DNA from 3 places in the Tepidibacter sp. Z1-5 genome. Region 2 is predicted to be linked to each of the others. Evidence: riboswitches for the same ligand, from Rfam matches in the RefSeq annotation. Region 2 holds a riboswitch; each other region holds the start of a gene.
What was found. A riboswitch is a leader RNA that binds a small molecule or an ion and turns the genes downstream of it on or off. The one in region 2 is predicted to bind glycine.
Positions count from the first base shown of each region.

Region 1 (5,110 bases), on a different contig from region 2:
CGCTTTAGAATCTGCATCTGCTAATGACTGAGACGCTCCATCTCTTCCTGCGTATTCATCTGTTACAATAACAGTCTTTACTCCTTGGCCTTCAATTTTCTTACAGTTCATTATAAGATCTGTATCAGGATTTCCAAATCCTTCTTGAGAAACTATTGCACCATCTAATCCTAAATAATTACATAATTTAGCAGTCCAATTTGAAGATCTCTCTTTATCCGCAAGATAAACGTTTTCATTAGTTATAATAATACCTACAAAATTTATTTCTTTTCCATGCTTTTCATATAAATCATGTACTATAGAGTTATTAACATGTACATAAGTAGGGTTTTTATCGCAAGCCGATACACAATTTCCACTTACTATTGCTCCATCCATTATTTCTGTTGGATATAGTATAGTTGGAACTATTTTCTTTGCATCAACTCCATATACATATGTATCATGAAGTAATCCTTGTGTTTGAAGCATATATACATATCCTACCTTTGGAAGGTCTGGATATTTTTTAACTGATTCAAGTAAAGGCTCAGTTTCATAAACTTTAGTTTCATCTGGTTCAACATCTCTACCAGCTTCACCTAAGTATGCTGCAGCTTTAAATCCAACCATACGAACAGCTTTTTCATGCTCATGTTGTTTTAATCCCTCTACAGGCTCAGCTGTAATTACTAGATTTAATAATTTTGAAAAAGGAGTATATTCAGCTCCTGGACCAGACATATCGACTATACCTTCTTGGAATCCTACTATTTTACCAGTAGTAACAATAGCAGCTCCTTTAAGCACATGAGTTTTTCCACTTCCTACAGTATCTACCTTTGACAATACTCCAGGGAATATTCCTCCTGGACCCTCAACCTTAACTCTTGGTTCTATAACGTCTTTAACTGGAGTTATTCTTACACTTTCTCCCGGACGAGCAATCTCAATTTCAATTGACTTTATATGCTCATCTGCTCCAATTTCTTTGATCATCTCATCTTTATTTACGTATAATATTCCATCCTCAACCTTAGTTTTATTATCAAATTTTAGATCCTTAATGAAGATATTTCCTAACTCTAGACGCATAATGTCACCTCCCTTTTTATTTAAAAGACTAAAAATAAATTTGTTTCATTCAATTTTAGTCTTTAAAAACTTACAAATACTTCTTTATCATATTTTCTATATTTTCTTTAGTAGCATCATCTTTTGTAACTTCTTCTATCTTTTCACCATCTTTGTATAAAGCTATGGTTGGAAGACCTAGAACCTTTTGCTTTATAGCAAGTCTTCTAGCTTTGGTTGTATCTAACTTGCAAAATTTGATTTTATCAGCATATTCCTCAGATAATTTTTCAACATCTGGCATTAAAGCTTTACAAGGTTCACATCCTTCACTCCAAAAATCCACTAAAATATACCCTTGTGCTTGCAGAACTTCTGTTTCAAATATATTTTTATCCAGTGATAACATAAAACTACCTCCTTTTCAAATTTTTGCATATAATTTATATTTATTATTAGCAAGTTTTTGCTAATATAAACAAACTGAGTTATTCTTCATTACGATTTGTTAAATTTTTAGCATTGTTTTATAAAAATTTTATTTCTTTTTTTATATAAAGCAAAAATTAATTTAGATGAAGTTTTAGAACTTTTAACTTTAAGGTAACATATACATTTTTACTTAACGTAATAATTAACAGTTTCTATAACATTGTTTATTAGATCTAGGTCTATAACTTTAAAATCTTCTAATACTGTATCTATCCACAATGGTGTTTTAAAATTGTTTTGAAATTTTTTAGTAGTGTTTATAGCTTTTTCGATAAGCAAAAGCGATTCGGTATCTAATTTATCTACATCATCTATCATTATGGTTTTATATGGTGTTTCATTTGGCTTTATACTTCCAGCCAATGGATGTGTCAATAATTTATATTTGTTATGTATATAATCCCTACAAGTAGTTAGTATTTCCATAAAATCTCCATCTATATACTCTACTTCATATATATCATCAAATTTTTGTAATACTAATGAATTATTAGTGATTATCTTCATATACATCATCTCCTATATAAAATATATTTCAGAATTTTCTGTATAATATGCGTATAAAAAAAGAGAAGTGATACCCTACGAGTTCACTTCTCTGTTTTATCCAGAGTTCTGTCTAAATAAGGTCCTTTTGCCTGAGAATTTCATTTCATTTTTTAGGTTAAAATAAAACTTGTCCCTTCGGCGGCGTTTAGCTCTCTCCCTTATTCTTCTTCCAGCAACTATTTAATTTTTTTATATCTCTTAAGTACATTATAAATAAAAGTTATAACTTTATCAATAGATATTACAGTATTTTTTCAAAACATTTCGACATTTTGCAATTATGATTATTTTTTGACAACAATCCATTTTAATTTAAAATTATATGATCCTCTTAACAAAAAAACTCTCAATACTTTGAGAGTCTTTTTTATATTATTTCATATAAAATATTGCTATAGTTCCTGGACCTGCATGTGTTCCTATGGCTGATCCTATATTTGTAACGATTATATCCTTAGGTTTTAATTCTTCTTTTATAACTCTTTTAAATTCATCTAATAATTCTTCATTTTCAGCATGACTTACACCTATAATCTGATTTTGTATATTATTACTTCTTTTTTTAGCTATTTCTATCATCTTAGATATAACTTTTTTCTTACCTCTAACTTGATCAAGTTGAGAAACAAGACCTTCTTCAACAGTAAGTATAGGTTTTATATTTAATATAGTTCCTATAGCTGCCTTAGTGGATGAAATTCTTCCTCCTTTTTGAAGGTATTCCAATGTATCAACTGTAAATATATGATCCACACTATTTTTCATATTTTCTAATTCTAATAGAATTTCTTGAACATCTTTTTCTTCTTTAGCCATTTCAGCTGCTTTTAAAACCATAATACCACATCCAAATGACAAAGCCATAGTATCAAATATGTATATATTATCATTTTCAAGTAAATCTTTAGCTATAATAGATGATTGATATGTACCAGTTGCTCTAGAAGAGCCAGATATATAAATTATATGTTCATGTGTACTTAAATACTTTTCAAAAACCTCTTTAAATTTAGCAGGTGTAATTTGACTAGTTTTAGGAATTGATGAGCTTTCCTTCAGCTTTTTATAAAATTCCTCGCTAGTTAAATCTATACCGTCTCTATATTCTGTATCTTCAAATATAACCGTAAGAGGAAGCACTTCAATGTCAAACTTTTTTATCAAATCTTTTGGTAAATCTGACAAACTATCTGTTATTATTTTTATACTCATATTACGCCCCCTTTTCAAAATAGATAGCTATAGCACTTAACCCTGAATATACTGCTACAGTACAACCAACATCTGAAACTATTATATCTTTTGGATTAAATTCTTTAATTAGGTCAGTCTTCAGCTTTTCTAGATAATCTAAATCATTTACATGATTAATGCCTATAACCTTATCAGTAATATCTATATTATTATTTTTTATATAATCAGTTAACCACTTTATAACTTTCTTTCTTCCTCTAACCTTATCTTTTACTACTATTTCTCCATCTTTCATTGTAACTATAGGCTTTATATTTAAAAAGTTAGATATCATGTACTGACTTTTGCTTATCCTTCCACCTTTATATGCATATTCTAATGTATCAAATACTATTAAATATTCCATGTTATCTATCATAACTTGTATTCTTTCCTTTATATCATCAAGTGACTTTCCTTGTTTAGCCATTTTAGCAGCTTCTATTACTATTAGACCATATCCTAATGTTATTCCTTTAGAATCCATAACTTCTATTTTTTTGTCACTAAGTTCATTCTTCGCAATAACAGCAGAATTATATGTTCCACTCATTTTAGAAGACATTAAAATTGCTAACACTTCATTAGATTCATTGGTTAGCTCATCAAATGTCTGTATAAATTCAAATGGAGTTACTTGACTTGTTTTAGGAAGTTCATTATTATTTTTAATTCTTTTAAATACTTCGTTAGGAGTTATTCCTACTCTATCCTTGTATGTCTCTTCTCCAAACATAATATTTAGATTCATAACTCTTATATCGTATTTTTCAATGTACTCTCTAGGTAAATCAGATACACTATCTGTAACTATTTTTACCATATTCCACACCCCTTATCTCATGTCTGGATAACCAATTTGTCTTAATGCTTCATAAGCAACTATAGCAACAGAATTAGATAAGTTTAACGATCTAGCTCTTTCTATATCTCTCATTGGCACTCTTATACATGTTTCTTTATTATCATTAAGTAAATCTACAGGAAGACCTTTAGTCTCTTTTCCAAATACTATAAAACAGCCTTTCTCATATTTTACATCACTATGATTTTGATTAGTTTTCGTTGTAGAATAAAAAAACTTAGCGTTTTTATTGTTCTCTTTAAGCTCATCAAAGCTATCATAGTACTGAACATCTGCTAAATCCCAATAATCTAGTCCTGCTCTTTTTAAATATTTGTTATCCATAGAAAACCCAAGAGGTCTTACTAAATGCAGTGTTGCTCCAGTTGCAGCACATGTTCTTATTATATTTCCTGTATTTTGAGGTATTTCAGGCTCTACTAAAACTATATTTATCGACATAAACATTCTCCTATTCTAAACTTCATTATTATTAATATTTATATTCATCCGAAAGCTAAGAGTTCTAAGACTTCATCTGAATTAAGTTTTACTTTATAAATTTCCATATAATTATATATTAATTTTTTCTTTAAAACAACTTTATAGCTTTGCTAACAGTTTCATTAATAAAGGTCTTTTTATATCAACAGCCTCCACAGGACATAATTCTTGACAGCAAAAACATCTTATGCACCCATCTAAATTCACTATAGGCCTTCTATCTACCATATTTATAACCTTAGGAGGACAATTTTTTGCACAATCTCCACATCCTACACATTTATCATGTATAAATACAGGTCTTGGCTGTAAAAAAACATTAAGTATTTCTCTTAAAAATTTTGGTACTTTCCCATCTAGTAAGTCTAAGCTTCTTATCTCTGGAATTACAAAATCATCTATTATAAAACTTTCTATATTATCTCCCTTTAA
Region 1 is NZ_JBBMMD010000035.1:93,671-98,780, forward strand. It holds gene WJW32_RS07755 (glycine/sarcosine/betaine reductase component B subunit) at 1-1,077, opposite strand, end outside; gene trxA (thioredoxin TrxA) at 1,148-1,465, opposite strand; gene WJW32_RS07765 (GrdX family protein) at 1,675-2,055, opposite strand; glycine riboswitch at 2,165-2,266, opposite strand; gene WJW32_RS07770 (DegV family protein) at 2,470-3,309, opposite strand; gene WJW32_RS07775 (DegV family protein) at 3,311-4,153, opposite strand; gene trmL (tRNA (uridine(34)/cytosine(34)/5-carboxymethylaminomethyluridine(34)-2'-O)-methyltransferase TrmL) at 4,166-4,636, opposite strand; gene WJW32_RS07785 (DUF362 domain-containing protein) at 4,778-5,110, opposite strand, start outside.
Region 1: it holds a riboswitch for glycine, as region 2 does, so the genes downstream of both, WJW32_RS07765 (GrdX family protein) here and WJW32_RS13520 (alanine/glycine:cation symporter family protein) in region 2, are expected to answer to the same signal.

Region 2 (5,110 bases):
ATCATATCACCATATTTTTTCTTCATTTTTTCTGCTGCTCTATACTCCTCTTCACCTTGAGATACTGTGCCTGTCATAATTCCAATTTTAAAACCTTCTTTTTTTTCAGCTACTTGACCACAGCCAACAAGTCCTATAATCATAACTGTTGCCATAAATATGGCTAAAATCTTCTTAATCATTTTTAACCCCCTTTTAATTTGTTAATATATAGATATGCATGTACTATATGTTTTAATGCATATTATATTAATAATTCCAATTAAATTTATGAAATGCAACACTTAATTGAATATTCAACATATGAATTATTCTTTTTTTGAAATTTTTCTGTTTTGCAACTAATTTTTGGGGAATAATATATTAGGTAATATTTTTATTATTTATTTAGAAAGGGGATTTTTATGTCTAAAAAAGATTTATTAGAAAAAGGAGCTGTCCTTCAAAGAGACAAAGAAACTTATGCAATAGCACCACATCTACCTGGAGGAATTATATCAACTGACACCTTAAGAAAAATTGCAGATACTGCTGATAAATACAATGCACAGGCAGTAAAAGTAACATCATCTCAGAGAATAGCAATTGTAGGTCTTAAAGAAGATGATATAGATAATGCCTGGGAAGATTTAGAAATGAAGCCAGGGGCTGCTATAGGACTTTGTGTACGAAGTGTTAAGTTCTGTCCTGGAACAACATTTTGTAAAAGAGGACAACAAGATTCAGTAGGAGTAGGTATGAAATTAGATGAACTATATCACGGAATGAATCTTCCAAATAAGCTTAAAATAGGGGTTAGCGGATGTCCAAATTCATGTGCAGATAATCATTTTAGAGATATTGGTATAATGGGTACGCCTAAAGGATTCAGGATTCAAGTTGGAGGAAAAGGAGGCTTAAAGCCTAGATTAAGCAATACTTTATTTGAACATGTTGATGAAGATGAAGTATTCAAAATAATAGATAAGGTAGTCAAGGTATACTCTAAGAATGCACTAAAACATGAGAGATTAGGATCATATATAGATAGAGTTGGATTTGAAGAATTTAAAAAGGAAATAGAATAGCAAAAAAGACCCCGTACGGGGTCTTTTTATTATTTAGTAACGTTATGGTTAGTATTTTCCCAAAACTCTGCATTTTCTATACCATGTTTTTTTGAATTGAATACAGGGTCTTTTCCTTCTGCCATTTGGTCTTCATAGTCTTTAAGTGCTATAAGAGCAGGTTTTGCCATTATAAGTATTGCTATAACATTTAACCAAGCCATTGTTCCAACACCTACGTCTCCTAAAGCCCATGCTAAATTTGCAGTTCTTATAGCTCCATAAAAAGTAGTTAAAAGCATTGCAAATCTTAAAACATTTATTAATGATTTGTTATTACTTTTTCTAATTAAATAAGCAACATTAGTTTCAGCAATATAATAATATGCCATTAAAGTAGTAAAAGCAAAGAAGAATAAAGCTATCGCAACAAATGCACTACCAAAAGATGGGAACAATGTTTCAACAGCTCTTTGTGTATATATAGGACCTATTTCAACATCTCCTAAATTATTAGCTATAAATCCTCCAGCTCCATCATAAATGTTGTACATACCAGTAATTAAAATCATAAATCCAGTAGCTGAACAAACGAATAAAGTATCTATATATACTGAAAATGCTTGAACTAATCCTTGCTTTGCAGGATGTGAAACTTCAGCCGCTGCTGCTGCATGTGGGCTAGTTCCTTGACCCGCCTCATTTGAATAAATACCACGCTTAACTCCCCAAGAAATAGCAAGACCTAGTATACCAGCAAATGCAGGCTGTGCTCCAAATGCACTCTTAAATACTAATACTATAACTGATGGTAATTGAGATATATTTACAATTATTATGATAAGTGCAACCAATATATAACCAGTAGCCATAACAGGTACTATTATTTCAGCTGCTTTACTTATACGCTTAACTCCACCAAATATTATAAGTCCTAAAAATACAACTAGTATTATTCCTGTCACTATAGGATTTATTCCAAATGCATTATTAAGTCCTGCTGCTATACTATTAGACTGAACTCCTGGTAAGAAAAATCCCATTGCTATTATAGTTGCAACTACAAATATAGTAGCATACCATTTATTATTCATTCCCTTTTCTATATAATATGCTGGTCCTCCACGATACTCTCCATCTTGTTCAACCTTATATATTTGAGCTAAAGTAGCCTCAACATAAGCTGAACCTGCTCCTAAAAATGCTATTATCCACATCCAAAATAGTGCTCCTGGTCCTCCCATGGCTATAGCAGTTGCAACACCCGCTATATTTCCAGTTCCTACACGACCCGATACAGATAGTGCAAATGCTTGGAACGAAGACACACCTTTTTCTGACGAGGATCCACCAAATAATAATCTTACCATATCCTTGATAAGTCTAACTTGTAAAAAACGAGTTCTGATAGAAAAGTATATCCCAGCTCCTAAACATAGAATAATAAGTGCTTTGCTCCAAATCAATCCATTTATAATGCCGACTATATGTTCCATATGATTCCTCCTTTTAAATTTTTTTGATTCTTTGATGCAAAAACAAAACTTGAAATTATAAAACATTGAAAAGTAAAACTGAAATCTTAAATGATAAGTAAAACAAAAAGATGTAAAGAAGAGAAATCAAAAAAGTCAAATCATAAAGATTTGACCTCTGGGATTTATTCCGATAAGAATAATCTCTGTCCTTTTACCTGAGAGTTTGACTAATATTTCTATTAGCTTTCCCCTTCGGTGCTCTCTATTGAGTCTCTCCAGAGGATCGTCTGATAACGCTTTTTCATTATCTTCATCCGAACTATTCAATTAATCTCTTTATACTTTAATATACAATTAAAGTCAATCAATTATTCTTAATTTTCTAATTATTTCAAATTTTCATAGCAAATTAAACTTTTTCCATTTTCAAACCAATGTTTTTTTAAACCCATTTGTTTTTTTGCAATCTTCTAAATATTATGTTTTTATTATTTATTGCCTTATAACCCAATATATTATAGAATTAATATGTTAAATTTTATTCTACTTAGGGGGTTTTTTATCTTGAATATAGCATTAATTGGAGCAGGAACAGGTGGCAAAAATATTATACAAGCAATAAACGATGTGGATTCTATAAATATATCTTTAGTTATAGATAGAAATTTAGATGCACCAGGTATAGTTCTTTGTAAAAATTTAGGTATAGATTATTCACAATCTATAGATGATTTAACTAATCACAATGTTGATATAATAATAGAAGCTACTGGAAATAATAACGTTATTAAATTATTACAAGAAAAATTTAGTCATAAATGCACTATAATAGATTCTACTGGAGCTCTTTTAGTAATGACTCTAGTAGATAGAAATATAGATACTCTATCTCAACTTAACAACCATATTTCCATAATTAGAAATACTTCAACTATAGTAAAAACTGAATTAGACGACATATCATTGTCAATAGATAATATGCATGGTATAAGCGATACACTTTTAAATTCTACTAAAACTTCTATAACACACATACAAGATACTGATAAAATAATAAAGTATGTAAATAAAATAGCTCATCAAACTAAAATACTAGGTATAAACGCTACTATAGAAGCTGCTAGAGCTGGTCAAGCTGGAAAAGGATTTTCTGTAGTTGCAAATGAAGTTCAAAAGCTCGCTACAAATAGTGAGGGATTTGCTAGAGAAATTAATGAAATACTTGGAAAAATAACAGATGAGATAAAAACCATATCTAATGAAGTAGATAAACTAAAAAATCTTTCAAAAGCTCAAACGGATTCTTCTAATAAAGTACAAGTTGCCGTTGATAAACTAATAACCGAAACTTCTATTTAAAATTCGCTTCATGCTAACGCATGGCTCATGTCGCCAACGAGCCCTCCGGGCTTCGTTGCTCAAAATAGTTGCAAGTGTAGATTTTTAATAAATGTTATCTATTAGATTCAAAATCATATAAGTTCCTTAGAAATTAAAAAATACGCCATGGCATGGCGTATTTTTTTAATCTAATATTTTAACATCAGTCATATGACTTCTCTTTCCAAGCTTTAAAACTTCTATACCTTTAGAAGTCTTAGTAGATTGAAGCTCTATATCCTTAGTATTTATAGTAGAGAATTTTTTATTATTTTTATAAAGTTCTAAATCAACATCATCCTTTATAAAAAGCATACGAACAAGTTCTGACTTATCAGAATAAGCTTTTACTAACTTTCTTCTATTAGTCTTAGTCTTATAATTTTCAATATGAGTTTTAGCTATTTTTGCATCCTTAAAGCAATAAAGCATATACCCTTCATAATTATTAGAAAGACACATATATATAATATTTTCATCTTCTTTTAACTTTAATAAATTAGTTAAATACTCCCCTAAAGAACTAGCTTTACAATCAGCAATCTCATAAACTTTTAATTTATATAAGTTCTGTTTATTTGAAAAAAGAAGAATCTCTTCCTTATTATTAGCATTTATTTTTTGTATTATAAAGTCCTCATCTTTAAGCTTTTGCTCTGAAAAAGATCTCAAAGAGGCAAGAGATATCTTCTTAAAGTAATTTTCATTAGTCAAAAATAATTTAACATTATAGTCATCTATTAAATGTTCATCTTTTATTTCTTTTATATCATCACCACTTATTATTTCTGTTTTTCTAGGTTTTTTGTATTTTTTAGAAACCTCTTTTAAGTCATTTATTATTATATTCTTTATTTTTTTCTCACTTTGAATTGTTTCATTAAGATTTTTTAAATCAGACTGTAAAGTCTTTATATTGTTTAACTGCTTTAATATATATTCATTATTTAAATTTCTAAGCTTTATCTCAGCTATATATTCAGCCTGAATTTCATCTATGCCAAAACCTTTCATCAGATTAGGTATAACCAATTTATCCTCTTTAGTATTTCTAATTATATCAATAGCCTTATCTATATCAAGAAGAATCTTTTCAAGCCCTAAAAGAAGATGAAGTCTATCTGTCTTTTTCTCTATATCATATTCTAGATATCCTTTTATACATTCTACTCTAAAATTAATCCATTCTTTTAAAACGCTCTTTAT
Region 2 is NZ_JBBMMD010000077.1:11,301-16,410, reverse strand. It holds gene WJW32_RS13530 (DUF3798 domain-containing protein) at 1-182, opposite strand, end outside; gene WJW32_RS13525 (hypothetical protein) at 405-1,067, shown strand; gene WJW32_RS13520 (alanine/glycine:cation symporter family protein) at 1,097-2,542, opposite strand; glycine riboswitch at 2,718-2,813, opposite strand; gene WJW32_RS13515 (methyl-accepting chemotaxis protein) at 3,089-3,883, shown strand; gene WJW32_RS13510 (DNA gyrase subunit A) at 4,049-5,110, opposite strand, start outside.

Region 3 (5,110 bases), on a different contig from region 2:
AATGTTTTAGGTAATACAGATTGGGGAGGGTGTACTATTACTAAAAGAATAGAGGAAGAACTTAAGTTAGATGAAAAGAATATAAGTTTCATCATATATGAAAACTATAATAGTGAAGTAAAAAAATTATTAAATAAATATATACAAGTATAAAGTATTTATATGTATTATAGATACTTTTTTAGAATTGAAATTAAATTCTAAGGTTAAACTATCTGTATAAAAATATAGATAGTTAGGAGTGAAATTAATGCAGGAATATGTAAAAGGAAAACCTATATTTACTAGTATAAATAATATCAATAATCAATACCCGTATTTAACGGAGGATTTAGAAACTGACGTAATAATTGTAGGTGGTGGAGTAACTGGAAGTATATGCTCTTATTATATGTCTAAAAATAATATAAAATCTGTAGTGATTGAAAAAGGTAGAATAGCTCATGGAAGTACTAGTGTTACAACATCTCTTTTACAATATGAATTAGATGAAAATGCATCTGAACTTAGAGAGACTATTGAAAGCAAAGATATTGTAAGAGCATACGAACTTGGACTGTGTGCTTTAAAAGAAATAGAAAAATTCGTAGATGAATATGGTAATAAGTGTGATTACATAAAGAGAGATACATTACTTTATACAGCTAAAAACCTTGAAAAAAATGGTATTAAAGAAGAGTATAAATTTAGAAAAGAGAATGGATTTAATGTTGAATATATAGATGAGTCAGATAATCTGTATAATTTTGACTTAAAGGCTGGACTATTGTCAAAAGAAGGAGGAGCTGAGATTGATCCATATAAATTTACTAATCACCTTCTTGAAGTGAGTATGAAAAAAGGTGCCCTTGTGTATGAAAATACTGAGGCGAAAAAAATAGAATATTTAAATAAAGGGGTAACTGTTCATACATCTTACGGATATAAGATTAGGGCAAAAAAAGTAATTGTTGCTACAGGGTATAATACTAGCTTGTTTACGAATGAAAATTTTGGAACTAAGTATAATACATTTAATATAGCTACTAAACCAGTCAAAGAGATTATAGGGTGGAAAGATAGAGTATTGATTAGAGATAATTCGGATCCATACAATTACCTTAGAACTACAAAAGACAACAGGTTGATTATAGGTGGAGAAGATGTGGAGTTTAAAGAAATAGAAAATGAGGATATAGCTTGTGCAAAATATTCTATTTTAGAACAAAGGCTTAAATCTATGTTTAAATATATAGATGATATAGAGGTGGAGTATAAATACTGTGGATGTTTTGAAACGACTAAAGATAACTTGGGATATATTGGACCTGATAAAAAACATGAGAATCTATGGTATTGTCTAGGGTATGGAGCTAATGGAATATTATTTGCTATCTTAGGTGGTATTATGTTGAGTAAATTATATTATAATGAAAAAGATCAGGATATGAGATTGTTTCAGATAAATCGATTTGATAATTAAAGTGTATTACAAAAAAACAAAGTATTATATTATTGACAATTCAAAATGAAAATAATATAATACTTTCTTAATAAGACAAACAAAAATTTAATAGATGTTTTGGATGAAGGCAGCGGGAGAGCGCAATATCACCGAAGAAGTAAATCTTTCAGGTAAAAGGACCGTTGTTGGACAAATCTCTGGAGAGACTCTACGGAGCACCGAAGGAGCAAACTACATTTAATTATGTATGTGAAACTCTCAGGTAAAAGGACAGGGAAATTTTTTCCCCGCTTTTTAAAATTAAGTTACAATAATAAAAGCAGGAGGTAAATGTTATGAATCAAATTAATCAAGTTGCACAATCTATCAATTCTTTTATATGGGGACCACCACTTCTCATATTACTCGTTGGTACGGGTATCTACTTATCATTTAAACTAGGTTTTTTACAAATATTCAAACTTCCATTAGCACTTAAATATCTTTTTTCTGAAGATCCTGAAGCAAAAGACATGAAGGCAAAAGGTGATGTATCTGCTTTTGCAGCTGTATGTACAGCTTTATCAGCCACTATAGGTACAGGAAATATAGTCGGGGTTGCTACGGCAATAAGACTTGGAGGACCTGGAGCTTTATTTTGGATGTGGGTAGCTGCATTTTTTGGTATGGCTACAAAATATGCAGAATCACTTTTAGCAGTTAAATATAGAGTTGTAGATGATAATGGGCAGATGTCAGGAGGCCCTATGTATTATATTGAGAGAGGATTAAAAAATAAGTTTCTTGCAAAATGTTTTGCTGTATTTGGAATAGGTGTTGCTTTCTTTGGTATAGGAACATTTGCACAAGTAAATTCTATAACATCAGCTGTTGAGATAGCTTTTAATGTTCCGGTTATATTAACAGGAATAATACTTACTGTATTTGTTGCTATGGTTACTCTTGGAGGAATAAAGAGTATAGCGAAGGTTTCGCAGGTTATAGTTCCTTTTATGGCTGTATCATATATAATTTGTACATTAATAATACTTTTGTTAAATGCAGGTCAAATTCCTGAGACAATAAGTATTATAATTAAAAGTGCTTTTAGCCCAACAGCTGCGGCTGGTGGATTTGCAGGATCAACAGTTGCACTTGCACTAAAGAGTGGGGTATCAAGAGGTGTATTCTCAAATGAATCAGGACTTGGTTCTGCTCCTATAGCTGCAGCTGCTGCTAAGACTAATTCTTGCGTAAGACAAGGTTTAGTTCAGATGACAGGTACATTCTTTGATACTATAATAGTATGTACAATGACAGGTTTAACTTTAGTTCTTACGGGTATGTGGAGTAATCCAAATGTTGAAGGTGCTGCTGCTACAACTGCTGCATTTAGAGCTGGACTTCCTACTATGCCTATAGTTGGAGAATTAATAGTTACTATAGGACTTATATTCTTTGCTTTTACTACTATACTTGGTTGGAATTATTATGGAGAGAGATGTACTGAGTATTTATTTGGAGTTAAAGGAATAAAACCTTATAAATATATATTTATATTCCTTGTTGCTATAGGTCCTTTCTTAAAGCTTAGCTTAATATGGACAGTAGCTGATATAGTTAATGGACTTATGGCTATACCAAATCTTATAGCCATAATAGGACTTAGTGGAGTTATATCTGCAGAAACTAAGATGTATTTCGATGAATTGAAAAAACAAAAACAAGCATCTTAAAAAATAAAACTCGATGGATTTGATCCATCGAGTTTATTTGTATATATCTATTTCATTATTGTCTATATTGAGTTCTTTTATATTCCAAGTATTATCTAAAGTAGAAGTATATTCTTTAATTTTATCATAAAAACTTATATCATCTTCTTTAATCATCGCCATTATAGTTGGACCAGCACCGCTTAAAAATACTCCTACACTGTTTAAATTTTCACATTTTTTTATTATATTATCATAGTCTTTAATTAAGCTTCCTCTATACTTTTGATGAAGGTTATCTTTACATGCAAGTTTAATCAAATCAAATTGACCGTTAATTAAAGCAGATACCATAAGAGAAACTCTTCCTACATTAAAAACACCATCTTTATAAGGTATTTCACTTGGTAAAACTGCTCTTGATTTTTCTGTAGATAATTTAAAGTCAGGTATTAGTGCACAAAACTTTAATCCTTTTGGGATATTTATTTTACTGCAATATATGTCAGTTTCTTCCTTAATAGAAGTAACCATTCCTCCGAGTAGTGCAGGTGCTACGTTATCTGGATGACCTTCAATTTCTGATGCGATTTTTAATATTTCATCTTTATTTAATTTGCTACCAGCTATTTTATTAGCTGCAATTATTCCTCCTAGTACACAAGATGCACTACTTCCAAGTCCTCGAGATATAGGAATATCATTTTCTATTTTGATTTTTATACCTTTATGTTTGTATCCTATTTTTTCAAAGCATTTTTTCATGGATTTGTATATTAGATTATCTTCATTACAATATTCATCGTCACAACCTTCTATTATAAGACCATCTTCTATTTCTTCAATAAAAAAGTTATTATATATATCAAGGGCTATTCCTAGACAATCAAATCCAGGACCTACATTAGCAGTCGTTGCTGGTATTCTTACATTTATCATATTAATCACCTACACATTCAATATATTATTAATAATAGATTTCATTTTATCTTTTTTACAAATACTACAGTGAACTACTCTTTTGCTTTTTAGTTCTTGTATAGCTTTAGGAATTTCTATATTCGATATATTGGATAATTTATCTATTAATCCAAAGTCAGATAATACATCATAGTTGTTATCTATTGACTTTATAACACTTTCTGGAAATTTAAATGGGCTAGCCGTTGATGCAATTATAGTCTTTGTAGAATCATTAGTTTTTTGTCTGTATTTTTGATAAACACAGTAAGCTACGCTTGTATGCGTGTCTATTACATAGTTAAAATCGTTGTAAACTTCTTTTATAGTTGATGAAGTTTCTTCTTGGGTTGCAAAGTCAGCATAAAAGTGATTTAGTTTATTTTTCATATTTTCATCTATCTCGTATATTCCATTAGTTTTTAATTCTTCCATAAGATTTCTTACTAAGTATGGATTATCACTGCTTATTTCATATAACAGCCTTTCTAGATTGCTGGATATTAGAATATCCATAGAAGGAGATGAAGTAAGCTTAAATTCTCGTCTTATATCATAAACTCCTGTATTTATAAAGTCACATAAAACATTGTTTTCATTTGAAGCACATATTAGTTTATTTATAGGAAGCCCCATATTTTTAGCGTAAAAAGCAGCTAGTATGTTCCCGAAGTTTCCAGTTGGAACAACTACGTTTATTTTTTCGTTTTCTTGTATATCTCTGCTTTTCAATAGTTGAACATATGAATTCACATAATATACTATTTGTGGAACTAATCTTCCTATATTTATAGAGTTAGCGGATGAAAGTATATAGTTTTTATTAGATAATAGATTATTGAATTTTTTGTCTGAAAAAATTTCTTTAACACCTCTTTGAGCATCATCAAAGTTACCATCTATACCTATTACATGAGTATTTTTACCATCTTGAGTAACCATCTGTTTTTCTTGGATTGTGCTTACTCCTTTTTTAGGATAAAAAACTATTATTTGAGTTTTTTCTACGTTA
Region 3 is NZ_JBBMMD010000024.1:36,907-42,016, forward strand. It holds gene WJW32_RS06115 (serine hydrolase domain-containing protein) at 1-153, shown strand, start outside; gene WJW32_RS06120 (NAD(P)/FAD-dependent oxidoreductase) at 251-1,462, shown strand; glycine riboswitch at 1,566-1,636, shown strand; glycine riboswitch at 1,639-1,721, shown strand; gene WJW32_RS06125 (alanine/glycine:cation symporter family protein) at 1,780-3,159, shown strand; gene thrB (homoserine kinase) at 3,193-4,077, opposite strand; gene thrC (threonine synthase) at 4,087-5,110, opposite strand, start outside.
Region 3: it holds a riboswitch for glycine, as region 2 does, so the genes downstream of both, WJW32_RS06125 (alanine/glycine:cation symporter family protein) here and WJW32_RS13520 (alanine/glycine:cation symporter family protein) in region 2, are expected to answer to the same signal.